Regions from separate parts of the Ammoniphilus sp. CFH 90114 genome, predicted to be linked through region 3. Evidence: predicted binding sites of a transcription regulator. Region 3 holds the regulator's gene; each other region holds the start of a gene.
The links. Region 3 encodes Rex, which represses fermentation and respiration genes when NADH is low (regulators of the CRP and FNR family bind a similar motif). Its sites were predicted from a motif close to TTGTGAAATATTTCACAA; they were not measured.
Positions count from the first base shown of each region.

Region 1: EIZ39_RS05145 (poly(R)-hydroxyalkanoic acid synthase subunit PhaE) is a predicted target of Rex. The motif match lies at 3,898-3,915, and genes of this name have one in related genera.
Region 2: qoxA (cytochrome aa3 quinol oxidase subunit II) is a predicted target of Rex. The motif match lies at 1,908-1,925, and genes of this name have one in related genera.
Region 4: EIZ39_RS17005 (NarK family nitrate/nitrite MFS transporter) is a predicted target of Rex. The motif match lies at 1,483-1,500, and genes of this name have one in related genera.

Region 1 is NZ_SDLI01000002.1:97,665-103,633, reverse strand. Features, by position in the region: gene EIZ39_RS05170 (sensor histidine kinase) at 1-821, opposite strand, end outside; gene EIZ39_RS05165 (metal ABC transporter ATP-binding protein) at 1,051-1,803, shown strand; gene EIZ39_RS05160 (metal ABC transporter permease) at 1,820-2,659, shown strand; gene phaP (polyhydroxyalkanoic acid inclusion protein PhaP) at 2,734-3,282, opposite strand; gene phaQ (poly-beta-hydroxybutyrate-responsive repressor) at 3,339-3,788, opposite strand; gene EIZ39_RS05145 (poly(R)-hydroxyalkanoic acid synthase subunit PhaE) at 4,136-4,606, shown strand; gene fabG (3-oxoacyl-[acyl-carrier-protein] reductase) at 4,672-5,415, shown strand; gene phaC (class III poly(R)-hydroxyalkanoic acid synthase subunit PhaC) at 5,463-5,969, shown strand, end outside.
Region 2 is NZ_SDLI01000006.1:208,044-214,012, forward strand. Features, by position in the region: gene EIZ39_RS15310 (thiol-disulfide oxidoreductase DCC family protein) at 1-101, opposite strand, end outside; gene EIZ39_RS15315 (HAD domain-containing protein) at 778-1,221, opposite strand; gene EIZ39_RS15320 (hypothetical protein) at 1,345-1,638, opposite strand; gene qoxA (cytochrome aa3 quinol oxidase subunit II) at 2,000-2,956, shown strand; gene qoxB (cytochrome aa3 quinol oxidase subunit I) at 2,946-4,931, shown strand; gene qoxC (cytochrome aa3 quinol oxidase subunit III) at 4,921-5,526, shown strand; gene qoxD (cytochrome aa3 quinol oxidase subunit IV) at 5,527-5,826, shown strand; gene EIZ39_RS15345 (hypothetical protein) at 5,866-5,969, opposite strand, start outside.
Region 3 is NZ_SDLI01000008.1:35,466-41,434, reverse strand. Features, by position in the region: gene abc-f (ribosomal protection-like ABC-F family protein) at 1-1,379, opposite strand, end outside; gene EIZ39_RS17540 (5-formyltetrahydrofolate cyclo-ligase) at 1,466-2,044, shown strand; gene EIZ39_RS17535 (MogA/MoaB family molybdenum cofactor biosynthesis protein) at 2,128-2,643, shown strand; gene EIZ39_RS17530 (molybdopterin-binding protein) at 2,637-3,629, shown strand; gene EIZ39_RS17525 (redox-sensing transcriptional repressor Rex) at 3,656-4,303, shown strand; gene tatC (twin-arginine translocase subunit TatC) at 4,296-5,063, shown strand; gene groES (co-chaperone GroES) at 5,355-5,636, shown strand; gene groL (chaperonin GroEL) at 5,731-5,969, shown strand, end outside.
Region 4 is NZ_SDLI01000007.1:164,390-170,358, forward strand. Features, by position in the region: gene EIZ39_RS16995 (hypothetical protein) at 30-278, shown strand; gene EIZ39_RS17000 (hypothetical protein) at 822-1,358, opposite strand; gene EIZ39_RS17005 (NarK family nitrate/nitrite MFS transporter) at 1,625-2,950, shown strand; gene EIZ39_RS17010 (methyl-accepting chemotaxis protein) at 3,115-5,238, shown strand; gene EIZ39_RS17015 (5' nucleotidase, NT5C type) at 5,297-5,872, opposite strand.

The DNA.
Region 1 (5,969 bases), on a different contig from region 3:
TTCTTAATAATATTGATAAAGGTTTGTTCAAGCTCCTTGCTATTTCCTCTAATGACGGCATTTGACTCTAGATGAACGATTGTTTCTATACCTAAACGAATAAACTCAAACTCAAAAAGGGAGACACAGCGATCAATCAAACGACTAATATCGACCTCTTCAAACTCTCTCTTCATCGGGAGATTCCTTCTCTTGGTTAACGATAAGAACCTCTCTAATATATAATCGAGCCGCTTTACTTCTTCATCAATAATGGTGTAGTAATGATGAATCTCTTCAGGATGAGGATGCATCTCATAGATCAGCTTGAGAAAACCTTTGATACTGGTAATTGGATTCCGTAATTCATGCGCCATTCCGGAAGCCATATTCCCTATGGCATTGAATTTCTCCACTTCTAGACGCTCTAATTCCCACTGTTTCTCCTTGAATAGACGAATCATAAATTCATCTACAAAGGTACTAATTATGCTCACTGCTCTAGCTTGAAACTTACTCTCCAAGTGCGGATAAACAATCTGATTTAAAAATCGATTCTTTAATTCTGAACAGTCCCTGATTAAGGTCTCTGCATCATGAAAATAAATGATATAGTGCTCAGCATAGCTACCGGCAAAATCATTGACTGTCTTTAGAGAAATGGTTTCACTTTCAATAGCCTCAAGAACAAACATAAGCGCTTGCTGTAAAGTCTCTACTAACTCTTCCTTCTTTTCATGATAAAGTATTTCATAATTTAGCGATTTTCCAAATACCTCACTGACATATTCGTTCGTAAACGCAAGCAGGTGCTCACGCATCGTCCGATCTGTTGATAACATACTGGGATACTCCTTAAAAAGTTGGATTAGACAAAATTGTCCAATAAGTTATTTATTTCTACAACGAATATCAAATTCCTTCAAAAAATAAGAAAGCATAACCTTTATACAACTGTTTGTTGACTTACCTTTAAGATTACCCTATGATAGAATGGCTTTATTAAAGATAAATCGTAATGATTAGAACTTAAAAAAGATAGGAGGGTGACACCGATTCCGGTGAAGACCCATGCAACCAATCATACAATGTAAGGATATACATTTTAACTATAGTCATAATGAAGTTTTGAAGGACGTTCATTTCATTGTCGAGCAAGGCGATTATGTAGGTCTTGTGGGTCCTAATGGCTCAGGAAAATCTACTTTACTGAAGATTATACTTGGACTTGTCCAGCCTAAACAGGGAGAAGTGAAATTATTCGGGATTCCAACTTCTTCTTTTAAAGACTGGTATAAAATTGGTTATGTCTCACAGAAAGCGAACAGCTTTAATAGTGGATTCCCTGCTACCGTATACGAAGTCGTCTCTATGGGACTCTATGGGAAAATGGGCTTATTTAAAAGACTAAATAGGCAACATCATGAATCGATCATGGAAGCCATTGAACAAGTTGGACTCTCGTCCCTTGCAGATAGAAATATAGGTAAACTCTCTGGCGGACAGCAGCAGAGAGCCTTCATTGCTCGTGCCTTAGTATCCAAACCCAGCCTACTCATCTTAGATGAACCTACGGTTGGGGTGGACACCGAATCCGTCGATCGATTTTATCATCTATTAGCGAAGCTTCACCAAGAACACCAATTAACCCTGCTCATGGTCACCCACGATATCGGAATGATGACACATCACGTGAATAAGGTAGCTTGCCTTAACAAGCGAATACATTTTCATGGAGATCCTAGTGACTTTCAAGCCAATCAGCAGGCGATTCTAGAAAGAGCATATGGCTCTCATATGAATTTAGTGGAGCACCGTCACTAGGAGGAATACAAAGCACATGCTAGAAATTATTTTTCAATATGAATTTATGCGTAATGCCCTTTTTGCTGGTTTGATTGTAGGAATTATCTGTCCCGCAATTGGGGTTTTCCTTGTCGTTCGCCGCTTATCACTCATGGCTGATGCTCTTTCTCACATTACCTTGGCTGGTATTGCCGCCGGGATCTTATTAGGTAAGAAAGTAGCTTTCTTCCAGGGACTTAATCCCATGTACATGGGTATGGTCTTTTCAGTAGTGGGCTCTCTACTCGTAGAACAATTAAGAAAAGCTTACCGTTTCTATCAAGAATTAGCGATACCCATTATCCTCTCCACTGGTATTGGGTTAGGTGTTGTCTTAATCAGTATTGCCAAGGGATTTAATGTAGACTTATTCTCCTACCTCTTTGGAAGTGTAGTTGCGGTAGGAAGAACCGATCTCTGGGCCATTATAGGAATTGGATTAGCCGTACTACTCTCCTTATACCTTCTATACAAAGAATTATTTGCCCTCTCCTTCGATGAGGAGTATGCACGCATATCAGGAATCAGGCGTAGTTTGGTTAATCTGATTTTCACCATCTTAGTTGCGCTTACCATCGCCATCTCCATGCGTATTGTTGGAATTTTACTGGTTTCAGCCCTTATTACCTTACCTGTTGCTGCAGCCTTACAGATCTCACATAGTTTTAAACAAACTTTATGGATGTCTATTATCTTTGCTGAAATTGCTGTACTTGGTGGGTTAACCTTGGCCTTCTACTTAGATTGGGCTAGCGGAGGCACCATTGTCCTATTTTCAGTCTTCATGTTACTATCTGTACTCTTGGTAAAAAAACTAATTCTTAAAGCAGACTAACGTAGAAGTCCCTGTTTTTCTTGTACAAGAAATCCCCCTTTCCTCTTAAAACGGTAAGGGGGATTGTTAATTTATTATTTAAACATATTGAACGCAGATGTACGGCTTGTTTCCCAAGATTCCATTAGACCTTTGTTTGTGTGCTTTACTTGATCCGTGAAGTTCTCTAGTAATCCTTGAACTTCAGTACGAGTCTTTTGTTGTTGCTCAATAAGGCTAAGTAAAGTAGACTCTAACTGTTCTAAAGACTTACCAATCATGCTGTTGCTAGCTTTTCCAGGTGTTCCATAAAGCTGCTGAACTTTGTTTAATACTTCCTCTCCACGCTTGTTCCATTCCTCTACATTCTTAGAAACAGCTTCACCGTTTACGTTCTTCACATTATCAAGTACGTTTGCTTTCACATCTACTACGAACTTATTTAATTCACTTTCTAGCTTATCGATGTTTTCTTTTGTTTGTTGCCATGCTTCTTTTTGACGCTCAAGCGCCTGAATGGTTACAGCTTCCATTTCGCGTTGGTAGCCATACATAAGCTTCACACTGTTTAACCATCCATCCCACATCGTGTCGAACACATTCACAGGATTTGTAAGTTCATTCTTTTTTTGAGCAGTCGCCATTTTTACATCCTCCTAAAAGATTATTCATTTTTTTATATGACACAGCTAAAGCTGAATCATTCTAGGTCATCATCACTACTCTTATTTTCCTTCCCTTTCCGATTGGGAACGTTGGGAAGACCCATAAAAAACTGGGTATACATATTAAAGAACTGATCAAGCATGCTCTGATATTGTCCTAGCGCTTCAGCCCATGATTCTAGGTATTGCGTTCCCGCGTCAGTAAGGGAATATACTCTCTTAGCTGGTCCTCCTGACGTGGTATCCCATTCTGACTTGACAATATTCTCTTTCTCTAATTGACGCAGAGTTCGGTATACATTTCCCTGATCAATAGAATGAAATCCAAATTTAACCAACTGCTGGATTAGCTCATAGCCATGGGCATTCCAACCTTTTAAACTAAGCAGTATGACAGGGACCATCATATTTTTAGGCGGCCCGCCTGGAATATTCCACTTTTCGTCTTCTTTGACTTCCTGCCCTTTATCCTTACTGGCCGACATCCGCATCACCTACGAAAATTGTAATTTGCTTCTATGTGTAATTTACACCTATGTGGTTCGTTCTGTCAAGTATTACCACTACAATTATCTATGTTGATCATTCGACAAATTCTGATAACTATCACAAGAATGTTCCTGGAATTGTCGAAGGGTTTCAATTGTGTTCCTACTAACCATTTACTATAATTTTCAATGTAAGCAAAAGGAATCCTATTTTTCGACAGTCGAAGAATGAAAGTTGGATTCATAATCAAGACTCTTTGATCAATCGTTTGTCTGAATTATTTTCGGACTGATTTTTCTAAAGAGTAGTTGTTTTACAAATAGATGAAAAAGGAGATGAAACCATGAGCCAACAAATGCCCTTTGATCCTTTTGCCTTATGGAAGCAGTTCTATGACAAGGCTGAGGAACAATGGAGTCAGACGGTGGACGAAGCTATGCATAAGGAGGAGTTCTCCAAATTGATGGGACAAAGCTTAAACAGCTACCTTCAGTATCAGAATATGGCCCGTCAATCTGCTGAAAAATACCTAGAGCAAGCCAACATGCCTTCACGTCAAGATGTTGCCAACGTCGCATCCATGATTGTGAATGTCGAAACGAAAGTCGACAGATTAGAACAAACCATCGAGGAAGAGGTTGTCGACGCCCTTAAGCAAAGTGAATTGTCGAAGGAAGTCAAAGCCCTGAAAACCGACATGGCCAAATTAACGAAACGACTCGACCAATTATTTGAGATCTTAGAGGCCAAGACAGAAGCTGCCGTGGCTAAGGAAGCTAAATCCGTAGAAGTTGACGCACCTAAATCCAAATAAACCTATCAATTTAATAGATATATAAATATATATATAAATACTAAAAACTGAGAGGATGTATGAAGATGAAAACACTCGACAATCAAGTAGCTATTGTAACCGGAGGATCCCGCGGAATCGGGAAGACTATTGCCCTTGAATTAGCTCGTAACGGCGCTAAAGTCGTCATTAACTATAATAGCAACGCGGATGCCGCTAATGAAGTTGTAAAAGAAATTGAAGCATTGGGTTCTGTTGCTTTTGCTAGCCAAGCAGATGTATCCGACTCCGCTCAAGCCAAAGTATTAGTAGAAGAAACGATCAACCGTTTCGGCAAGGTAGATATCCTTGTAAACAACGCGGGTATCACTCGTGATCGTTCCTTCCTTAAACTGACAGAAGAAGCATGGAGAAAAGTAATCGACGTAAACCTTAACAGTGCGTTCAACACGACAAGTGCCGTTCTCCCTCTCATGGTAGAGCAAAAGTATGGACGTATCATCAATATCAGCTCTATTATCGGGCAATCGGGTAATGTTGGGCAAACCAACTACGCTGCATCGAAAGCCGGACTAATCGGATTTACGAAGTCTCTTGCTCTAGAGATGGCTAATAAAGGGGTAACCGTAAACGCGATCTGCCCAGGATTTATCGAAACCGAAATGGTTGCAGAAATTCCAGCTGAAATTCTTGATAAGATTGTAGCTAAGATTCCTCAGCGTCGCCTCGGACAGCCAAGCGAAATCGCTCGTGCGGTATGCTATCTCGTAACAGACGGTGATTACATTACTGGCCAACAATTAAATGTCAACGGCGGACTTTACATGTAATAATCTGTTGACATCAACAGAAAAAAGTGGAGGGTAACAAAACAATGATTATTTCCCCAATTAAAGAATGGGAAGATATTTTGGGTATGGTTCCGGAAGAGTTAAAGAGCCAGATGAACCGCGCTAAGCGTTTTAATGAAGTTATGTTTGTTGAACCTGAGCCGCAAGTCTATCAAACTCCTAAGGAAGTCGTCTGGACCAAGAACAAAGCAACACTCTATCGCTTTGCTCCTCATCTACCTAAGACTAAGCGCGTTCCACTTCTTATGTTTTACGCGCTAATCAATAAACCGTATATACTCGATCTAGCCCCTGGAAACAGTTTAATCGAGTATCTAGTCAATCGCGGTTTTGATGTCTATCTTATGGATTGGGGTACACCTGGTCCTGAAGATCGATATATGAAACTAGATGATTATATTATGGACTACATGCCCTTGGCAGTGAAGAAAGTACTTCGTCACAGTGGTTCAGATGAAGTTTCCGTTTTAGGTTATTGTATGGGAGGCACGATGACAGCCATATTCTCGTCCCTACATACTCACCTGCCCATC
Region 2 (5,969 bases), on a different contig from region 3:
AATACTCCTTTGTAATCTAACGCGATAAGTTGATTCACCCAAAAGTTGCAGAAATTGCAGACTCCATCAAATAGAATAATGGCATTGTATCGTTCACTCATTGATTGCACCTCTTTAATGATATGACCTACACGCGGATTTTTGACCCTAAACGGTACAGGTTAACAGAATAAGCATACTATATTATGGAAACTAGTGAAAGGGGGGAGATCAATGTACCGTACTTCTGGGGTTAGACGTCAGGTCCCTAGCTGTGCTCGTTTCTGTCGAAATGTATGCCGCGTTGTTTTTGGAGGAAGTCGTCAATGCTATGTGGACTGCTTAAGATGTGGAAGACGATAAGATATTTGTAGAAGCCGTGGGCATTGCCCATGGCTTTACTATATTTAACGACATTGACCCCCTACTTTTTTCTTGTTACGATAGTGATACCAAGATGAAGGAGAGCTTAATATGGAGTTTATTGTGAAAGAAGCAGCACTTTTGAAGTTAAGGCACCATATTTCTAACTCAGGGTTTGCTATTCGGATTTCCGCCGTGTTCTCACATGGATGAGGAGGCGGGCTGCGGCTCTCTTTAGCTCTGGACGAGCTTACTCAACAAGACATTATTTACAATAATCAGGGTATTATAATCATGATCGATGCCTCTTCTAGGGACGAGTTAGGGGAATATGTGACCCTTGACTACTCTTCCTACGGGTTTAAACTTACCACACCAAGTGAAATCTTGGCTTACAACTTACAACTGCGATAAGGTCATCCTTTACTGATGACCTTATTTTAGCATTTCAATAACTTTCTCTTTCGCTTCCTGATTTAATCCGACCATCCAATTCGTCTGGACGAGATAAGGCAATAACTCCCCCATATCATTAAGATCATCAAGGATGACGAATTTCTCCACTTTGGTGGTTGGATCATATTGGGCCTCAGCTAGATACTCTTTAATCTCTTCCCCCCGCCTACTATATTCAAGTACAGGAGTCTGTCCGATTAACCCTTCATAAATGCCATTTGCCTCGAACATCGTCTTTAATCTTGCGAATCCTGCTTTTCTCCAAGTGGAGCTAACAACAATGTATGTCCCCGTCTTTACTATGATCTCTTTTAGATGTTCAACAGCAGTAGGATCAAAAGCGTATCCATCATATTGACTACTTATTTTGCGATAAGAACCAGTGATCATTACACCATCAATATCAAGAAAAATGACCTTCATTATTATTCTCCTTTTTTCGATATTAAGTTTACATAATAATCATTATGTAATTTAGTTCTTCAGGAAAAAGAAAAGCCCCTCAATTAGTTTAGGGACTTTGTATTTTCATCTATTGTATCATTGTTACCATAAGAATGGGAGACTCAGGGCTAGGACAGCAAAGAGCGGTAACGCAAGGGCTCCTGGTCCCCACCAATATACCTCCTGCCCTTCTACTTTGCTGGGCTTATTAGCAGTTAGGATATTTCCTTTTTTAGACTTACCTGCAACGGGGGCTGTTCCTCCTCCAATTACTCGCAAATACATTGTATCACTGGATACTCTTTGCACAACTCCTCGATAGGTTCTACCCCCTACACAATGTGCGATTACTTCCTGACCAACGAATCGATTCGCATAAGCATAAGACACTGCCATTCGTTTTTGCTCTCCTTTGCAATTTAATGTCTTATATTCTATTACTCTCATCTATTTTTTGATTATGCGATCGACTAGAAAGATGTTGCCCAAAGTATTTTCTAGACTAATTGTGACTCATCCTTGTAACAAATTAGCCTCTAATTCGTAACAAATTTTCCTGCCGGGATGTGATATGATGTATTTACACGGTGATAACAGTGTTTTATAAGCTTTTTTATATCGAATGTGTATATACCCTGATATATACGTCTACATTTATTTTGACTATGTGAATTATTGAACAATATGTTCTTCATCATTATTTGTGAAACACTGATCAAATAATGTTATTTATAAAACAAAAAAGGAGATGAGAAAAATGCGCTATAAAAAAGGTTTGGTCCCCATTATTGCTCTATTTTTCGTCGTTTTTCTTAGTGGATGTGAAACCAATATGGTCGTTTTTGATCCACAAGGTCCTGTAGCAAGAAGCATTATGGAGTTGATTAACTGGTCTCTCATCTGGATGCTTCTGGTGATTGTCGTGGTATTTGGATTGTTTGCTTACATTGTGTGGAAGTATCGTGAAACTGAAAAGAATAAAGACTACGAGCCACCGGAAGAACACGGGAGTACGGTACTTGAGATTGTTTGGACGGGTATTCCGATTCTTATTGTTATCGCCCTTACGATCCCAACAGTTAAGACTCTATATGCTCTAGAAGAGATCCCGAAAGGTTATGAAGATCAGAAGCCAGTTACTATTCACGTTACATCTGCTGACTGGAAGTGGATATTTAGTTATCCTGAGCAAGGTATTGAAACCGTCAATTATGTAAATATACCTGTTGGAACTCCGATTGACTTCAAGTTGACATCGGCAAGTACTATGCAATCCTTCTGGGTACCGCAATTAGCTGGCCAAAAATATACCATGAATAAAATGGAGACACAAATGTATGTGGTTGCTGATAACCCTGGTTCCTACTGGGGGAAGAATACAAACTTTAACGGGAGAGGTTATACAGGGATGGAATTTGAGGTCCTAGCCCAAACCCAACAAGAATTTGACAAATGGGTAAAGGATGTTCAAGCTGCAGCACCAAAATTGACTGAGGAAAAATACGAGGAACTTCTCTTGCCTACACATCTCGGTCGATTAACTTTTTCCAATACCCACTTAGAATGGGTAAACCATGCGGAACTGAATTCTCCAACTTATACGAATCCGGAATTGTATAGATATCATGGTTACCAAGGGGAAATTTTTGAGCAAGAAGATAATTATAGAAACAAATCCAATCAAGAACACGGAGGTGAACACCATGGGCATTAAATGGGATGAATTCTTTATCACTGGAGACCCACTTATCCTAGGATCACAAATTGCCATTGTTCTCACCACTTTAGGTATTGTTGGTTTAGTTACCTATCTAAAGAAGTGGGGATGGCTCTGGACAGAATGGTTAACGACGGTTGATCATAAAAAGATTGGGATTATGTATATCATTGCTGCCGTGCTCATGTTTTTCCGAGGTGGAATGGATGGACTATTGATGAAAGCTCAAACGTCAAGACCTGATATGCAGTTTCTTAGTGCCCAGCACTATAACGAGATCTTTACGACGCATGGTGTTATCATGATTCTATTTATGGCTATGCCTTTCTTGATTGGGATTATGAACATCATTATCCCTCTCCAAATTGGAGCAAGAGATGTTGCGTTTCCACAATTGAATGCCTTGAGCTTCTGGTTATTCTTTGTTGGAGCGATGCTGTTTAATATTTCGTTTGTTATTGGTGGTTCTCCAGATGCTGGATGGACGTCCTACTTCCCTCTTGCGGGGAAAGAGTTTAGCCCTGGGATTGGGAATAACTACTATGCAATAGCTCTACAGATCGCTGGTATTGGAACCTTGATGACGGGAATTAACTTTATCGTAACCATTCTCAAGATGAGAACCAAAGGCATGACCCTGATGAGAATGCCTATGTTCACCTGGACGTCTCTTGTTACATCTGCGATTATTGTTGCCGCGTTTCCTATCTTTACAGTTGCGTTGGCCCTTATGATGTTTGACCGTTTATATGGAACCCATTTCTTTACCCTATCAGGTGGAGGATTAGATATGTTATGGGCTAACCTCTTCTGGTTATGGGGTCACCCAGAAGTATATATCGTAGCTCTTCCTGCATTCGGTATATTTTCAGAAGTGATTGCAACCTTCTCAAGAAAATCATTATTCGGCTATAAATCCATGGTTTATTCTATCGTTGGTATTGCCTTACTAAGTATGGTGGTTTGGGTACATCACTTTTATACTATGGGAGCAGGACCTGCTGTAAATTCATTCTTTTCTATTACGACGATGCTTATCGCCGTACCGACTGGAGTAAAGATGTTTAACTGGTTGTTCACGATGCGCAAAGGACGTATTAAAATGACGACAGCCATGCTATGGGCTCTCGCTTTTATCCCTTGCTTTGTGATTGGGGGCGTAACTGGCGTCATGCTGGCTATGGGTGCAGCAGACTATCAATACCATAATACCCTGTTCCTTGTCGCTCACTTCCACTATGTACTCATACCGGGTGTCGTATTCGCCGTGTTTGCAGGATTATACTACTGGTGGCCAAAGATGTTCGGTCATATGCTTAATGAAAAGCTTGGGAAGTGGCACTTCTGGTTATTTGTCATCGGATTCAACGTGACATTCTTCCCGATGTTCTTCCTAGGTTTACAAGGAGCGGTACGTCGTGCCTACACGTACTCGGTCGAATCTGGCTTTTCAAGTTTGTTCTTGATATCCGGGATCGGGTCTGTTGTACTCGCCTTAGGTTTTGCCGTATTCTGCTACAACATTTACTGGAGTGCAAGATACGCAGACCGCAATATTTCTAGTGATCCTTGGGATGCACGTACTTTAGAATGGGCAACAGCTTCTCCGGTTCAATATTATAATTTTGCTCAGCTTCCAGAAGTGAAAACTCTAGATGCCTTCTGGCATATGAAGAAGAACAAAGAAGGGTTGGCATTGGATGAAAAGACGGTAGAAGAGATTCACATGCCAAGCAATTCTGGTCAACCTATTATTATGTCTATTGTATTTGGAGTTGTTGGGTTCTTCTTAGTATTTGAGTGGCATATTGCAGCTGCCGTAGCTGCTGTGGGTATCCTTGCCGGTCTCATTGTTCGTTCTTTCGACTACGACCACGGATACCATATAAAAGTGGATGAAATCTTAAAGACCGAGCGTGCATGGCGAAAGGCAAAAGGTCAAGAAGGAGAGGTGAAGACCCATGTCAGCTAATGTGAACACGTCGTTGCCTTTAGAATATCAAACCGAGCAAAACCGCATGAATATCCTTGGGTTCTGGATTTTTCTCGGCGCAGAGATTGTTCTCTTCGCCACCCTCTTTGCTGTTTATGGCGTACTAGGTGAACGATATGCGGGCGGACCTACCCTCACCGATATCATTCAAATGAAAGATGTGATGATTCAAACGGTACTCTTGTTAACAAGCAGCTTCACTTGCGGTCTTGCTATCTTCGAGATGCGCCGGAATAACCTGAAGGGATTATTGATTTGGTTAGGTGTCACCTTGTTGCTTGGGGCTGGCTTCCTCTACATGGAAGTGATGGAGTTCATCCATTATGTGCATGCTGGTGCTACCATGCAAACAAGTGCAGCGCTATCTAGCTTATTCGTACTACTTGGAACTCACGGTGCACACGTTGCTTTAGGGATCGGTTGGGCGATTATGGTCATCATTCAACTTATCAAAAGAGGTTTAACCCCTGACACAGCACGAAAGACGTTTATAATTGGACTGTATTGGCACTTTCTTGATGTGATTTGGATCTTTATTTTCACATTCGTTTATCTAAAAGGGATGGTGGGCTAAATGGATAAAAAAATGAACTTTCCCATGAGCCATGTCTTTGGATTCTTGCTGTCCTTGCTTCTTACCTTCGTAGCAGCGGCTGTAGCTCTGAAAACGACCTTATCCTTTCAGGTGGTAATGTGGATCATTGGAACGCTCGCCATTATTCAGGCTGGGCTGCAGCTTTACATGTTTATGCATGTCACTGAAGGTGAAGATGCAAAAGTTAACCTTATTAATATTGTGTACGCCGTCTTCTGTGCCATTGTCATTGTAGCGGGAACCATATGGGTCATGTCGTTTGGATTGCATAACCATTAAGACAAAAACCGGAATTCTCCTTGATTAGGAGAGCTCCGGTTATTTTTTTACTAAATAAAGATGTGGTCTATTATTCACTTTCCTTGTATCTTGGCCCTGCTCTACTTCCTGCATGAGAGTTAAGAATACAGCTGATCCAAAGA
Region 3 (5,969 bases):
AGCATGAGCTTAGCTAGGCTGACTCTTGCTTTTTCTCCGCCGCTTAAGGAAGATATTTTCTTCAGCACATCATCGCCACTGAATAAAAAGTTGCCTAGCACCGTACGAATATCCTTCTCAAGCATCTGAGGGTAATCATCCCAGAGCTCATGTAGAACGGTTTTGTCAAGATTCAGTTCTTTTTGCTCCTGGTCATAGTATCCTATAGATACATTAGAGCCAAGAGAGATAGAACCAGCTAAAGGCTGCAATTCACCGACTACGGTCTTTAAAAGAGTAGATTTTCCTATCCCATTCGGGCCGAGTAAAGCGATACGCTCTCCCCGGTCTAACTGGAAGGTGAGCCCAGAGCTGAGCTTTTTGTCCTTATAGCCTACAGATAAATCTTTGATTTTTAACACTTCGTTTCCACTTACCCGGTCGATATCAAAGGAAAAGGAGACTCGCTTGTCCGCCGTGATCGGACGGTTCACTCTATCAATCTTATCGAGCATTTTTCTCCTGCTTTGGGCTCTCTTGGTTGTTGAGGCTCGGGCAATGTTGCGGGCAATGAAGTCTTCAAGGCGATTAATCTCGGATTGTTGCTTCTCAAACATCGCTAATTGCCGCTCGATATCTTCTGCTTTTAGATCAAGATACTTGGAGTAATTCCCAACAAATCTTCTACATTCCGTCCGCTCAATCTCATAGATCACCGTAACCAGGGCATCTAGGAAGTAGCGGTCATGGGATACTACGAGAACGGCACCCGTGTAGTTGTGCAGATACCTTTCCAACCAAGTTAAAGTTTCGATATCTAAGTAGTTGGTCGGCTCGTCCAATACGAGAATGTCTGGAGTTGTTAAAAGCAATTTGCACAAGGCTAACCGAGTCTTCTGACCACCGCTGAGAGAGGAGATCAAGGTCTGGTAGTCTTCTTCGTAGAATCTTAAACCATGAAGAATGCTTCGGATATTCGCCTCATATTGGTAGCCGCCAAGCTCCTTAAAGCGCTCGGAGAGAGAAGAGTATTGGCTTAAGAGTTGTTCATAATCTTTCTCTGGCATCGGATCGCCCATCTTGCTTTCGAGAGCACGAAGGTCGTTTTCCATATTACGCAAAGAAGAGAAGACAGAAATCATCTCGTCCCATATGGTTTTGACGGATTCTAGTCCACTGTCTTGAGCGAGGTATCCTAGTTGAACATCTTTACCTTTACGAATATCTCCGGTATCTGGAAGGAATTGCCCAGTAATAATCTTTAGAAGTGTAGATTTTCCTGCTCCATTAACTCCGACAAGTCCAATTCTCTCGCCGGTTTGAATCTGCAGGTTTATTCCGCTGAGTATGGGTTCTGCAGCAAACGATTTGGAAATGTCAACTGCTTGTAATAAAATCATGGATGTCACCTCGTATTAATATACATTCTTTAGTTTACCACATTCCTTATGCGAAAGGTGACGGGGAAGGGAGGAAGATGAACATAGTGAGCAAAAAATGGTTAAGAAAGCAAATACTATCCAAGAGAAGTCAGATAGAGAGCAGTATAAGAAAGAAAAAGTCTGAGCAAATTGTTCGTCAAATATTAGATAACCAAAGCTATAAAGAAGCAAAAACTTTGTTTTCCTTTGTCCCTTTTGGGGATGAAGTGGATATTCGTGAGCTGTTATCGACGGCCTTGCAAGAGGGAAAAGAAGTCGTTATTCCGAAGACGTTTGTAGAAAAAAAAGAAATGGTTCCTTACCTGTTTAGGGGATGGGAAACCTTAGTTCCGGGAATCTATGGCATCTTAGAGCCTGACCCCGAAATATCACCGACAGCGAATCTAGAGAAAATAGATCTTATTATTATGCCAGGTGTAGCTTTTGACCATAATGGTGGAAGACTTGGGTATGGAGGGGGCTACTATGATCGTTTTTTGTCAAAGCTTCCTAAACTGCCAAGGATGATCGCACCTTGTTTTGTAGAACAAATCGTAGAATCCATTCCAATGGATGACCATGACTTCCGGATGGAAACCATTGTTACGGACGAGGGATGGATTGACTGTATAAATTCGTTTTAATTACGTTGTGAAATCATGTACAATATAGATGGACTCTTGTTACTGAACTGAGACTTATTTATCTTTCAACTAGGAGGATTTTCATGTCTGTATATAAAATTGGTGTTGTCACAGCGAGCAATTCGATTTATCGAGGAGAAAGAGAAAACGATAGCGTAGAAAAGCTAATTGAGTTGCTAAAGAAGCACTTAGATAGTGAGATACATATTCATCGCACTGTTCCCGATAGCATCGAGATGCTGAAGGAGACTATGATTGAGCTAACGGATAGAGAAAGAGTGGATTTACTTTTAACCGTTGGTGGAACGGGACTTAGTCCGGAGGATGTGACTCCTGAAGCTACAGAAGGGGTTATCGATCGCCATGTTCCAGGACTAGCGGAAGAGATGAGAAGGGCATCTCTTGCGAATTCTCGTCGTGCGATGCTCACTCGTGCGATTTCAGGTACACGAGGCAACACCCTAATTGTGAACTTTCCTGGCAACCCTAAGGGAGTGGAAGAGTGTTTTACAGCTATATGCGACCAGATTCCACATGCGATTAATATCATTCATGGGAATGTGGGGGTTGGATCTATTACAAGGGAGGAAAAGTGGTGAAATCTTCGTACTTGATAGAAGTGCCAGTTGAACAAGCTGTGGGAATGAGACTCGGTCATGACTTGACTCGTATTCTCCCAGGTGAGTTTAAAGGAAGAGCATTTAAGGCGGGGCATGAAATCACACCAGAAGATATACCTCTATTGTTAGACATCGGAAAAAGACATATTTATATCATGGACATACCTGTTGGCTACCTTCATGAGAATGAGGGAGCGGAAAGAATGGCGAAGGCACTAGCGGGGGGCGAAATCCTCTTAACAGAGCCAGTCGAAGGAAAAGTGACACTTAAATCCAAGATACATGGTTTGCTCAAGGTTCGAGCAGATATTGTTCACCAGGTCAATGAACTAGAAGGAATCTCTTTATCTACCTTAGTAGATAATCAAGTGGTCCAACCGGGTCAATCCTTGGCTGGTGTTCGGCCCATCCCATTGATTATTGAGGAAGGCAAGATTCTGGCAGTTGAACGATTAGCAGAACAATCTGCTCTCTCCGTGAAGCCCTTTAAGCCTATGAGGGTGGGGGTCGTAACAACGGGAAGTGAGGTTTATACCGGAAGAATTCAGGACAAGTTTGGTCCTGTCATCCGGGCGAAGCTTAAGGCTTTCGGCTCTGAAGTAATAGAGCAAAGACTTGCGAATGATGATGCCGAGCAGATTCAGAATGAGATAAGGTACTTTATCGATAAAAAGGTTGACTTGATCCTCGTGACTGGAGGAATGTCGGTGGATCCTGACGATCGTACACCTGGCGCAATCAAAGGGGTAGGAGCTGAAGTGGTCCGCTACGGAACCCCTATGCTTCCAGGCTCTATGCTGCTGATGGCCTATTACGGGGATATTCCGATCATGGGACTACCAGGATGCGTAATGCATGATCCGCATACTTCCTTTGATGTGTTCTTGCCTAGAATTCTTGCGGGAGAGAAGATCACAGCCAAAGATATTACCTCCATGGGCTACGGAGGATTTCATTCGTGTTAGTAAATTGACGATGAGGAGGTGAGCTCATGGAACAAGCTATACCTAAAGTAACAGCGAAGAGACTTCCCATATATTTTCGATATCTTCACGGGCTTTCCTCATTGGGTATTACTAGGGTTTCTTCAGCAGAGCTCAGCCGGTCGCTGAATATTGATCCAGCAACAATACGTCGAGATCTTTCCTATTTAGGAGCGTTAGGGAGAAAAGGTTATGGGTATGATGTAGAGTATTTAATTCAATTTCTAAGAGAGTTCTTGAAGCAGGATGAAACAACCCATGTTATCCTCGTGGGAGTGGGAAATTTAGGTACCGCTCTCCTTCAGTATGACTTCTTAAAAAATAACGCGATGATAGTTGCCGCGTTTGATAATGATCCATCGAAGGTTGGACAAAAGATAAATGGAATCCCGATTTATCCTTTGAATGATTTTGTAAGTGTAGTGGAAGAGGAGGATGCATTAGTTGCTATCCTTACCGTGCCGGTACATGCAGCGCAAGATGTTACGGATCAACTTGTGAAATCTGGAATTAAGGGAATCCTAAATTTTACCCCGACTAGATTGCAAGTACCCGAGGATATAAAAATTCATTATATCGATCTTAGCGTTGAGTTGCAGTCGCTTGTCTACTTTTTGAAAAAAAATGAACCGGTGGTCGTAGAAGAAAATGAATGATAAAGAAATGTCAATGGTGGATCACCTATCTGAGCTAAGAAAAAGGCTTATTTGGGTTATTTCCTTTTTTATCTTGTTTATGATCATAGGTTTTGTCGTAGCACCAACCCTTGTAGAACATTTAAAGAATGATCCAGCTGCGTCTAACATTTCGTGGCATGTATTTGGGTTCTCGGATGCTCTGCGGATCTATATGCAAGTGGCCTTTATCATTGCTGTTATACTGACGTTGCCTGTTATTTTATTTCATGTGTGGCGATTTATGTCTCCAGGACTTACCCAAGTGGAGCAGAGGGCCTTGCTGATTTATATTCCTTTTGCCATTATCTTACTGCTGTTGGGCTTAAGCTTCGGCTATTATATCTTACTTCCTATGATTATTGGGTTTATGTCCAACTTCACGTTTGCTTTGGGGGCAGAAGAAACCTACGGGCTAACGCAATATTTCCAGTTCATGTTTAACTTAATTCTTCCTGTCAGCTTGCTTTTTGAACTCCCAGTCGTCATTTTGTTTTTGACCACGATTCGGGTGGTCAACCCGATGATTCTTAAGAAGTTCCGCAAGTATTCTATATTGATCTTTGTCACCATCGCAGCTTTAGTTACCCCACCAGACTTTATATCCAATATTCTTGTCTCCATCCCGCTCATTGCGCTTTATGAGATTAGTATCTGGCTATCCGGATTCGTCTATCGCAAACAGAAGGAAAGAGACAAGGAATGGGAAGAAGAATTTGCGATTATTAAAACAGACGATTAAGAGGAGAGTGATCTCCTCTTTTTTGTGATGGATTGGGTTGCGTCCCTTCAGGATTCACTAAAATCGATAAAATACTCTCCACATATGACCCTTGGTATGCTTAGCCTCACCTTGGGACAAAATGGAAAGGGTAAATCTGTAGTTCATACATATATTTACAAATTTTTAATAAAAAAAGTGATTTAGGGGCTTGCAAAGTTGGGGAAAAATGACTATTATAATAAATGTGTTAGCACTCAAGTTGAATGAGTGCTAATAAAACGCAAATGTCCTTAAGGAGGGTGTTTCACAGTGTTAAGACCATTAGGTGATCGCGTGGTTATCGAAGCAATTGCTAAGGAAGAGACAACAGCAAGTGGGATCGTTCTACCAGACACAGCAAAGGAAAAGCCTCAAGAGGGCCGCGTTGTAGCTGTAGGTTCTGGACGTATTGAGAACGGAGAGCGCGTTGCCCTTGAAGTGAAAGAAGGCGACAAAGTTATCTTCTCTAAGTACGCTGGTACTGAAGTGAAATTCGGTGACAAAGAATTGTTGATCATGCGTGAAAGCGACATTCTTGCTATCTTACAATAATTGAGTTCATTGGGACTATAAGGTCCAACTGGACTCGTCCCTTCGTAAATAAATCTCGGGTTTACATATATGAATTAGAAGGAGGCATCTTTAAATGGCAAAGGATATTAGATTTAGTGAAGAAGCTCGCCGCGCTATGCTTCGTGGTGTGGATACTCTAGCTAATGCGGTTAAAGTAACTCTAGGACCAAAAGGCCGTAACGTAGTTCTTGAGAAGAAGTTTGGATCTCCTCTTATCACAAACGATGGTGTTACCATTGCAAAGGAAATCGAACTAGAAGATGCATTCGAAAACATGGGTGCTCAATTAGTTAAAGAAGTAGCTACGAAGAC
Region 4 (5,969 bases), on a different contig from region 3:
TAAGTTTCCTGAAGGGTGGAAAAAGTGAAATGAACTATGAGATGGATTATGATCGTGACCGTGAACAGATTTCTCGGGATCAAATCGCTGGAGATCATTTAACTGAAATCTTAGAAAGCTCACTGGAACTCGAAACTGAACTTATGCGTACATACCTCATCACAGCAGAACGTATCCACGAAGATCCGGTGCTAAAGGACAGGCTACAGAACTTTGCTGAGGGAAATGCAAAGCGTACAAGACAACTGATGGAAGAGCTCAATCAGTTGAAGAATTAAAGAGAAAGGCTTAGGCTGTGAGAAGTGACAGCCTAGCCTTTTTTAAATTTTGACGGGATATTAGCTCCCTTTTTGATGGATTTATTAAAAAAATAAAGCTGGAGAAAATTATTTCAGTCTTCGTACCACCTTCAAAGCCTATTTTTGGGGAGATAAGTGTTAAAAATTTCTCAAACGAACGGATCTCAAGTCTAAAGTCCACATGTTAGGTCCCAGATGAATCAGAAACTCACAAATTATGGAGAATACTCACGAATACATTGATTTTTGTCACGGAATAGAGTTCGTTTCTCACGATACTGTATCTATTACAAATAAAGCGTCCATTAAAATCACGGAATCGGCATTTTTTGTCACTTTCCTGAAACTGTTCCAAGTAATCCCACATTGAACAACCCCTATGGAATACAAAACGACCAGCCAAACTCACAAAAATACCTTCTGATATCACGAACGATAGTTACGAGGTCACGAATCGCTAATGATTACAAATAATGAAATGTATGGCCCACACATTCAGGTCTCTCAAGTTTACTGAAGCATCTACCAACTTCCAGTAGGTTCAATTTTTAGATGCTTACCTGTATAACTTTGCTCACCAAAGGTGGTAACGAGTGTACACTTACTGACTGAAAAGGAATGGGATTCTTCCAGCTCATAATCCATTAGTAAACCTTCTCCCATCACTCTTCCCGCTTGATCTAGCACCTGTACTTTTTGACCTTTCATCGAGTGATGTTTAGCTGTTAACAGAAAGGTTGTCCAAGCTCTGAATTGATGAATGATATAAGCCCCTTCCCCGTTTGGAAGGTAGCCCAGGAGGCTGTTTGAATCATCGATAGAGCCACCTGATGCTTCTAGTACATTCTTCAATGCCTCATGAACCGTTTCGTATTCTCCCATTCCTAGATTTCCGGGGAAAGTAAAGAGTACTTCATCAGTGCGAACCTCGGCTCGAACCAATTCTTTTCTTTGTTTAGTTTCTAGTACATAGCTTTCTTTCGAGTTCTTGAATCCGTTTACTAACAGGGCACCCTCTATTTGATAGGTTGGCTTAAATTGAATGGTTGCTGTAAGCATTCTTGCCCCTCCCTCTTGTTTAATCGTCTAATCCTACTTGATTAAGAAAGACCTTGTGGTGAAGAAAATCACACGGAATCTTTATTTTCAATAGTTTGTGACTAAATATCGAATCCAATCCAATTTGTGAAGTTCGTCACACCTGCTTCGAGTGATGCCCTCTATTATATAGGTATCAGCCATAAACTTGATGATCATCAAAACTTAAAAAACAATTGATTTGCAAAACAAAATGGAGCAACACATCCTATAAGGAGGAATGGAAAATGAAGGCGGAGACCATCGGGAATAAACCTGTCGGGCGAATCGGAGCCAATTGGAACCCGGAAAATGAACAGTTTTGGGAAGCAGAGGGGAAACGTCACGCGAGAAGAAATTTGTTGATCTCTGTACCAGCGTTATTACTCGCCTTTGCAGTATGGCAAATTTGGTCCGTAGTCGCAGTAAGATTAAACGATGTTGGATTCAGTTTTACTTCAACTCAGCTCTTTACACTAGCAGCTTTACCAGGTCTTACAGGGGCAACACTAAGAATTTTTTATACTTTTCTACCTGGAATATTTGGAGGCAAGAACTGGACAGTCATTTCAACCGCGTCCTTATTGATACCATCTATAGGAATTGGACTTGCTGTTCAAAATCCAGAGACAAGCTTTACAACCATGGCGATACTAGCAGCACTATGTGGTCTTGGGGGCGGTAATTTCTCTTCTTCCATGGCTAATATCAGTTTCTTCTTTCCAAAGAAATCAAAAGGGATTGCATTAGGAATTAACGCAGGGATTGGGAACTTAGGGGTTAGTACGGTTCAGTTTTTAGCTCCGATTGTCATTACGATGGGAATCTTCGGTGCAGTAGGTGGAGTAAATCAACAGTTAGCGAACGGCTCTGAAGTATGGATTCAAAATGCAGCCTTTATCTGGGTTATTCCTATCATTCTCGTCACAATCGCAGCGCTGTTTGGAATGGATAATCTTCCGTCCGCGAAGCAGTCTTTTAAGGAACAAGCAGTTATCTTCAAAAGAAAACACACTTGGATTATGACTTGGCTTTATGTCATGTGTTTCGGATCTTTTATCGGTTACTCTGCAGCTTTCCCACTATTAATTAAGTCACAGTTTGCTGAACTAAACGTGATTCATCTAGCTTTCTTGGGACCATTAGTGGGGGCAGCGATTCGACCAGTCGGAGGATGGCTATCTGACAAGTTTGGTGGAGCTTTGGTAACCTTCTGGGATACCATTGTGATGATTGCAGCAACCTTCGGTGTTATCTACTTCTTAAACGAGAAGAACTTTACTGGATTCCTCATTATGTTCTTAATTCTCTTTACAACGACAGGAATTGCTAACGGATCGACTTTCCGCATGATTCCTTTCATCTTCCCAGCTAAAGAAGCTGCTCCTGTACTAGGCTTCACGGCTGCAATCGGAGCTTACGGTGCCTTCTTTATTCCAAAGATCTTCGGATGGTCTATCGAAACAACGGGTGCTGCGAATTTAGCCTTGTATCTTTTCATCGGATATTATGCAATCAGCTTAGTCGTTACTTGGTACTATTATTCAAGGAAAAATGCAGAGGTAAAGTGCTAACAAGCGTGAGAGAGGGGATATCCCTCTCTTTTTTGTTTAGTATATTGTATACAAAATGATGTACAGAAAAGGACTTTTGATTTATGATATTTAGTATCTATTGAACCTATGGTCATAGTAGTAACGTTCTAAATTCAGTGCTTAAGGAGGAAACCGTAGCGGATATGAAATCGATAAAAACTAAATTGGTACTTATTTATGGAATGATCTTTATTCTGATTGCCTCCGTCAATTTAATCTTTGCTCAATCCATGCTAAAGGAAAATGCGGAATATACTTCTCAACTGCTTGAAGAGCAATTACAAGAGAAGGTTGAAATGTTAGAGATGAGTGTTCATGGTCAACTCGATCATGTGATCCAAACCTCCGTCCTCTTGGCTGAGCAGATGGCTTCAGAGGAGCAAGTTATCCAAGGGATTGTGGAAAATAACCCTGAATTGATTCATCAAGCCCTTGGGAAGTCTTCAGAGCTTGCAAAGGAGAAAGCTGGAATTGATCTCATCTGGGTGACAAGTCTATCTAGTCGAACCTCAGAAGGAGATACACCTATATTGGCTTGTCCGACCAATCCTAAATTTGATGGATTCGGTGGTCTTAACTACTCATCAACAAATGAAGCTTTAAACAGCGGGAAAACGATATCCTCTTGGGAAGTGAACGAGGAAGATGGAAAGCTGCAAGTGACGGCTCCGATATTTAATGAAGGAAAAGTCATTGGAGCGATTGTAGTCGGAAGGCAGACTTATCAAGGCATGCTTCAAGAGATCTCTCAGTTGGCAAGTATTGGAAATACTCTGTTTCTGGTTAACGGAGAAGATTATTATGTCATGACCGACACGAAGTCCGATGAAATTGGACACCTCTTGTTTGAGGAATCAAAAGAAACCTTAGGGGAGCAGGCTCGATATGTTTCCCAACTAGCGAATGAGAAGGCGATGTTTAAAGAAGTGCTTCCTTATTTAGAGCAGGTACGTGCGGAAGGAAAGGGAATGACTCAAGTCACGGAGTGGAATGGAGTGGCTTATGCCGCTTACCTGCAGCCTATCCTTACCCATACAGGAAGTGTGGCAGGCGTGATGGTCGCTAGAATCCCAGGCTTTGTATCCATGCAAGAAGAAATCATGAATCAAACCGCAGCAAAACAATACTTATCCTATGTCGTTTCTATTATACTTATCATTTTCTCCATCGGGATAAGTTATCTCATGGCCAGCCGGATTGCGAGACCGATTGGTCAGATGGCAGAAATAGCGAAAAACGTTGCTGAAGGGGATCTCACTCACTCTATTACTATAAAAGGTGAGGATGAAGTGGCCAAATTGGCTAAAGACATGAGTACGATGAATCAAAATTTAAAGCAAATCATTCAAGAAGTTAAACGAAGTGCAGAAAAAGTAGCAAACTCAGCAGAGGAGCTGACGGCGGGTGCTGAGCAAACCGCACAGGCAACACAGCAAATTGCTACAACGATTCAAGATGTTGCTAGTGGAGCAGAGAAGCAAGTAACAAGCATGGAAGAAAGTTCTCAAACCCTCGCTGATATGTCACAAGGTATTCTGCAAATCGCTTCTTCTACACAGAAGGTATCGGTTTCATCCGCTCATACACTTGAACAAGCCAAGGTAGGGGCGGAGGCCATTTCTTCTGCAACAGATCAAATGAGTTCCATTCATAGTACAATGAATGGATTGGCACGTGTCGTACAAGGGCTCGGTGAACGTTCCCAAGAGATTGGGAAAATATTAGAGGTGATTACCGGAATTGCCGCACAAACCAATCTTCTAGCCTTGAATGCCGCCATAGAAGCTGCAAGAGCGGGCGAACAAGGGAGAGGCTTTGCTGTAGTAGCAGACGAAGTTCGCAAGCTAGCGGAGCAATCAGCTGGCTCAGCTCAGCAGATCTCAACATTGATCTTCTCCATCCGAGAAGAAACACACCAAGCGGTGAAAACGATGGAAGCAGCCATGCAAGAGGTAACACGAGGGATGGACAAAGTCCATACAGCAGGTGACTTCTTTGGTGAGATATCTCAATCTATTAATGAAGTGGCCGTCCAGATTGAAGAGGTGTCTGCAGCGATTGAACAAATGTCCGCAAGTAGTGAGCAAGTAGTAGATTCCATGAATAGAATTACGGGAATTGCGGAGACCTCTTCTGCAGGGACCCAGGAAATTTCCTCGGCTGTACAGGAGCAACTAGCCACTATGGAGGAAATTACTTCAGCCTCATTATCCCTGTCCAAGATGGCTGACGATCTTCAAAAGATGATTAGTAAATTTAAAATGTAATAAACCAAGAGGCCTATGATGGCGGAGACTACTCCATCATTAGGCCTTATTTGATCATTTAGCATACAGAGGATTTAAAATACTGCTCTTTTGTCAAGAGAAAATCGACAAGTTGATTCCAGTGTGCCACTCGTTGAAATTGGGAAATATGACGATTCCACGGATGATCAAAAATAATTTTGGTTTTTACAGGGGATTTTATTATATTATGGGGACCGTCATCAACAATGATATCTCCCATAACCAAGTCTTTACGGTGAGTTAAAATCAAATTGGGTCTGGATAAAAAGGAAAGGTTTTCCCTAATCCAGTGATATTTATCCTGGTAGGCATAATGCTCACTAGCCGTAACAAATACAATATCAAAATAGCGAGAAAGCTCCTTTATTCCCTCAATTGCTCCTTCTTTCGCCGGCAGACGCCTAAAGAAACCCGGTTCCTTGTTAATCTCTTCAAAAATCATATGCATAATCTCCGGTGGGAGAATACTTGAAAGATCCCACTTTGTCCATTCTTCCCGGTCATAAAGAGTGCCAGTCTTCTCGTAGATTCTTTGAACCCAAGTAGAGGTTTGATCAACGGTAACATCATCCATGTCTAAAAGAAGAACTTTATTCCGATTTGCAATGGTCATTCATAATCTCCTTTCATCTGCGGCTCTGAAGTTGGTGCCACTGTAACTTGAGCGCGCCAAAATCTGACCCATTCGCTCTTCGAATAAGGGATGATTT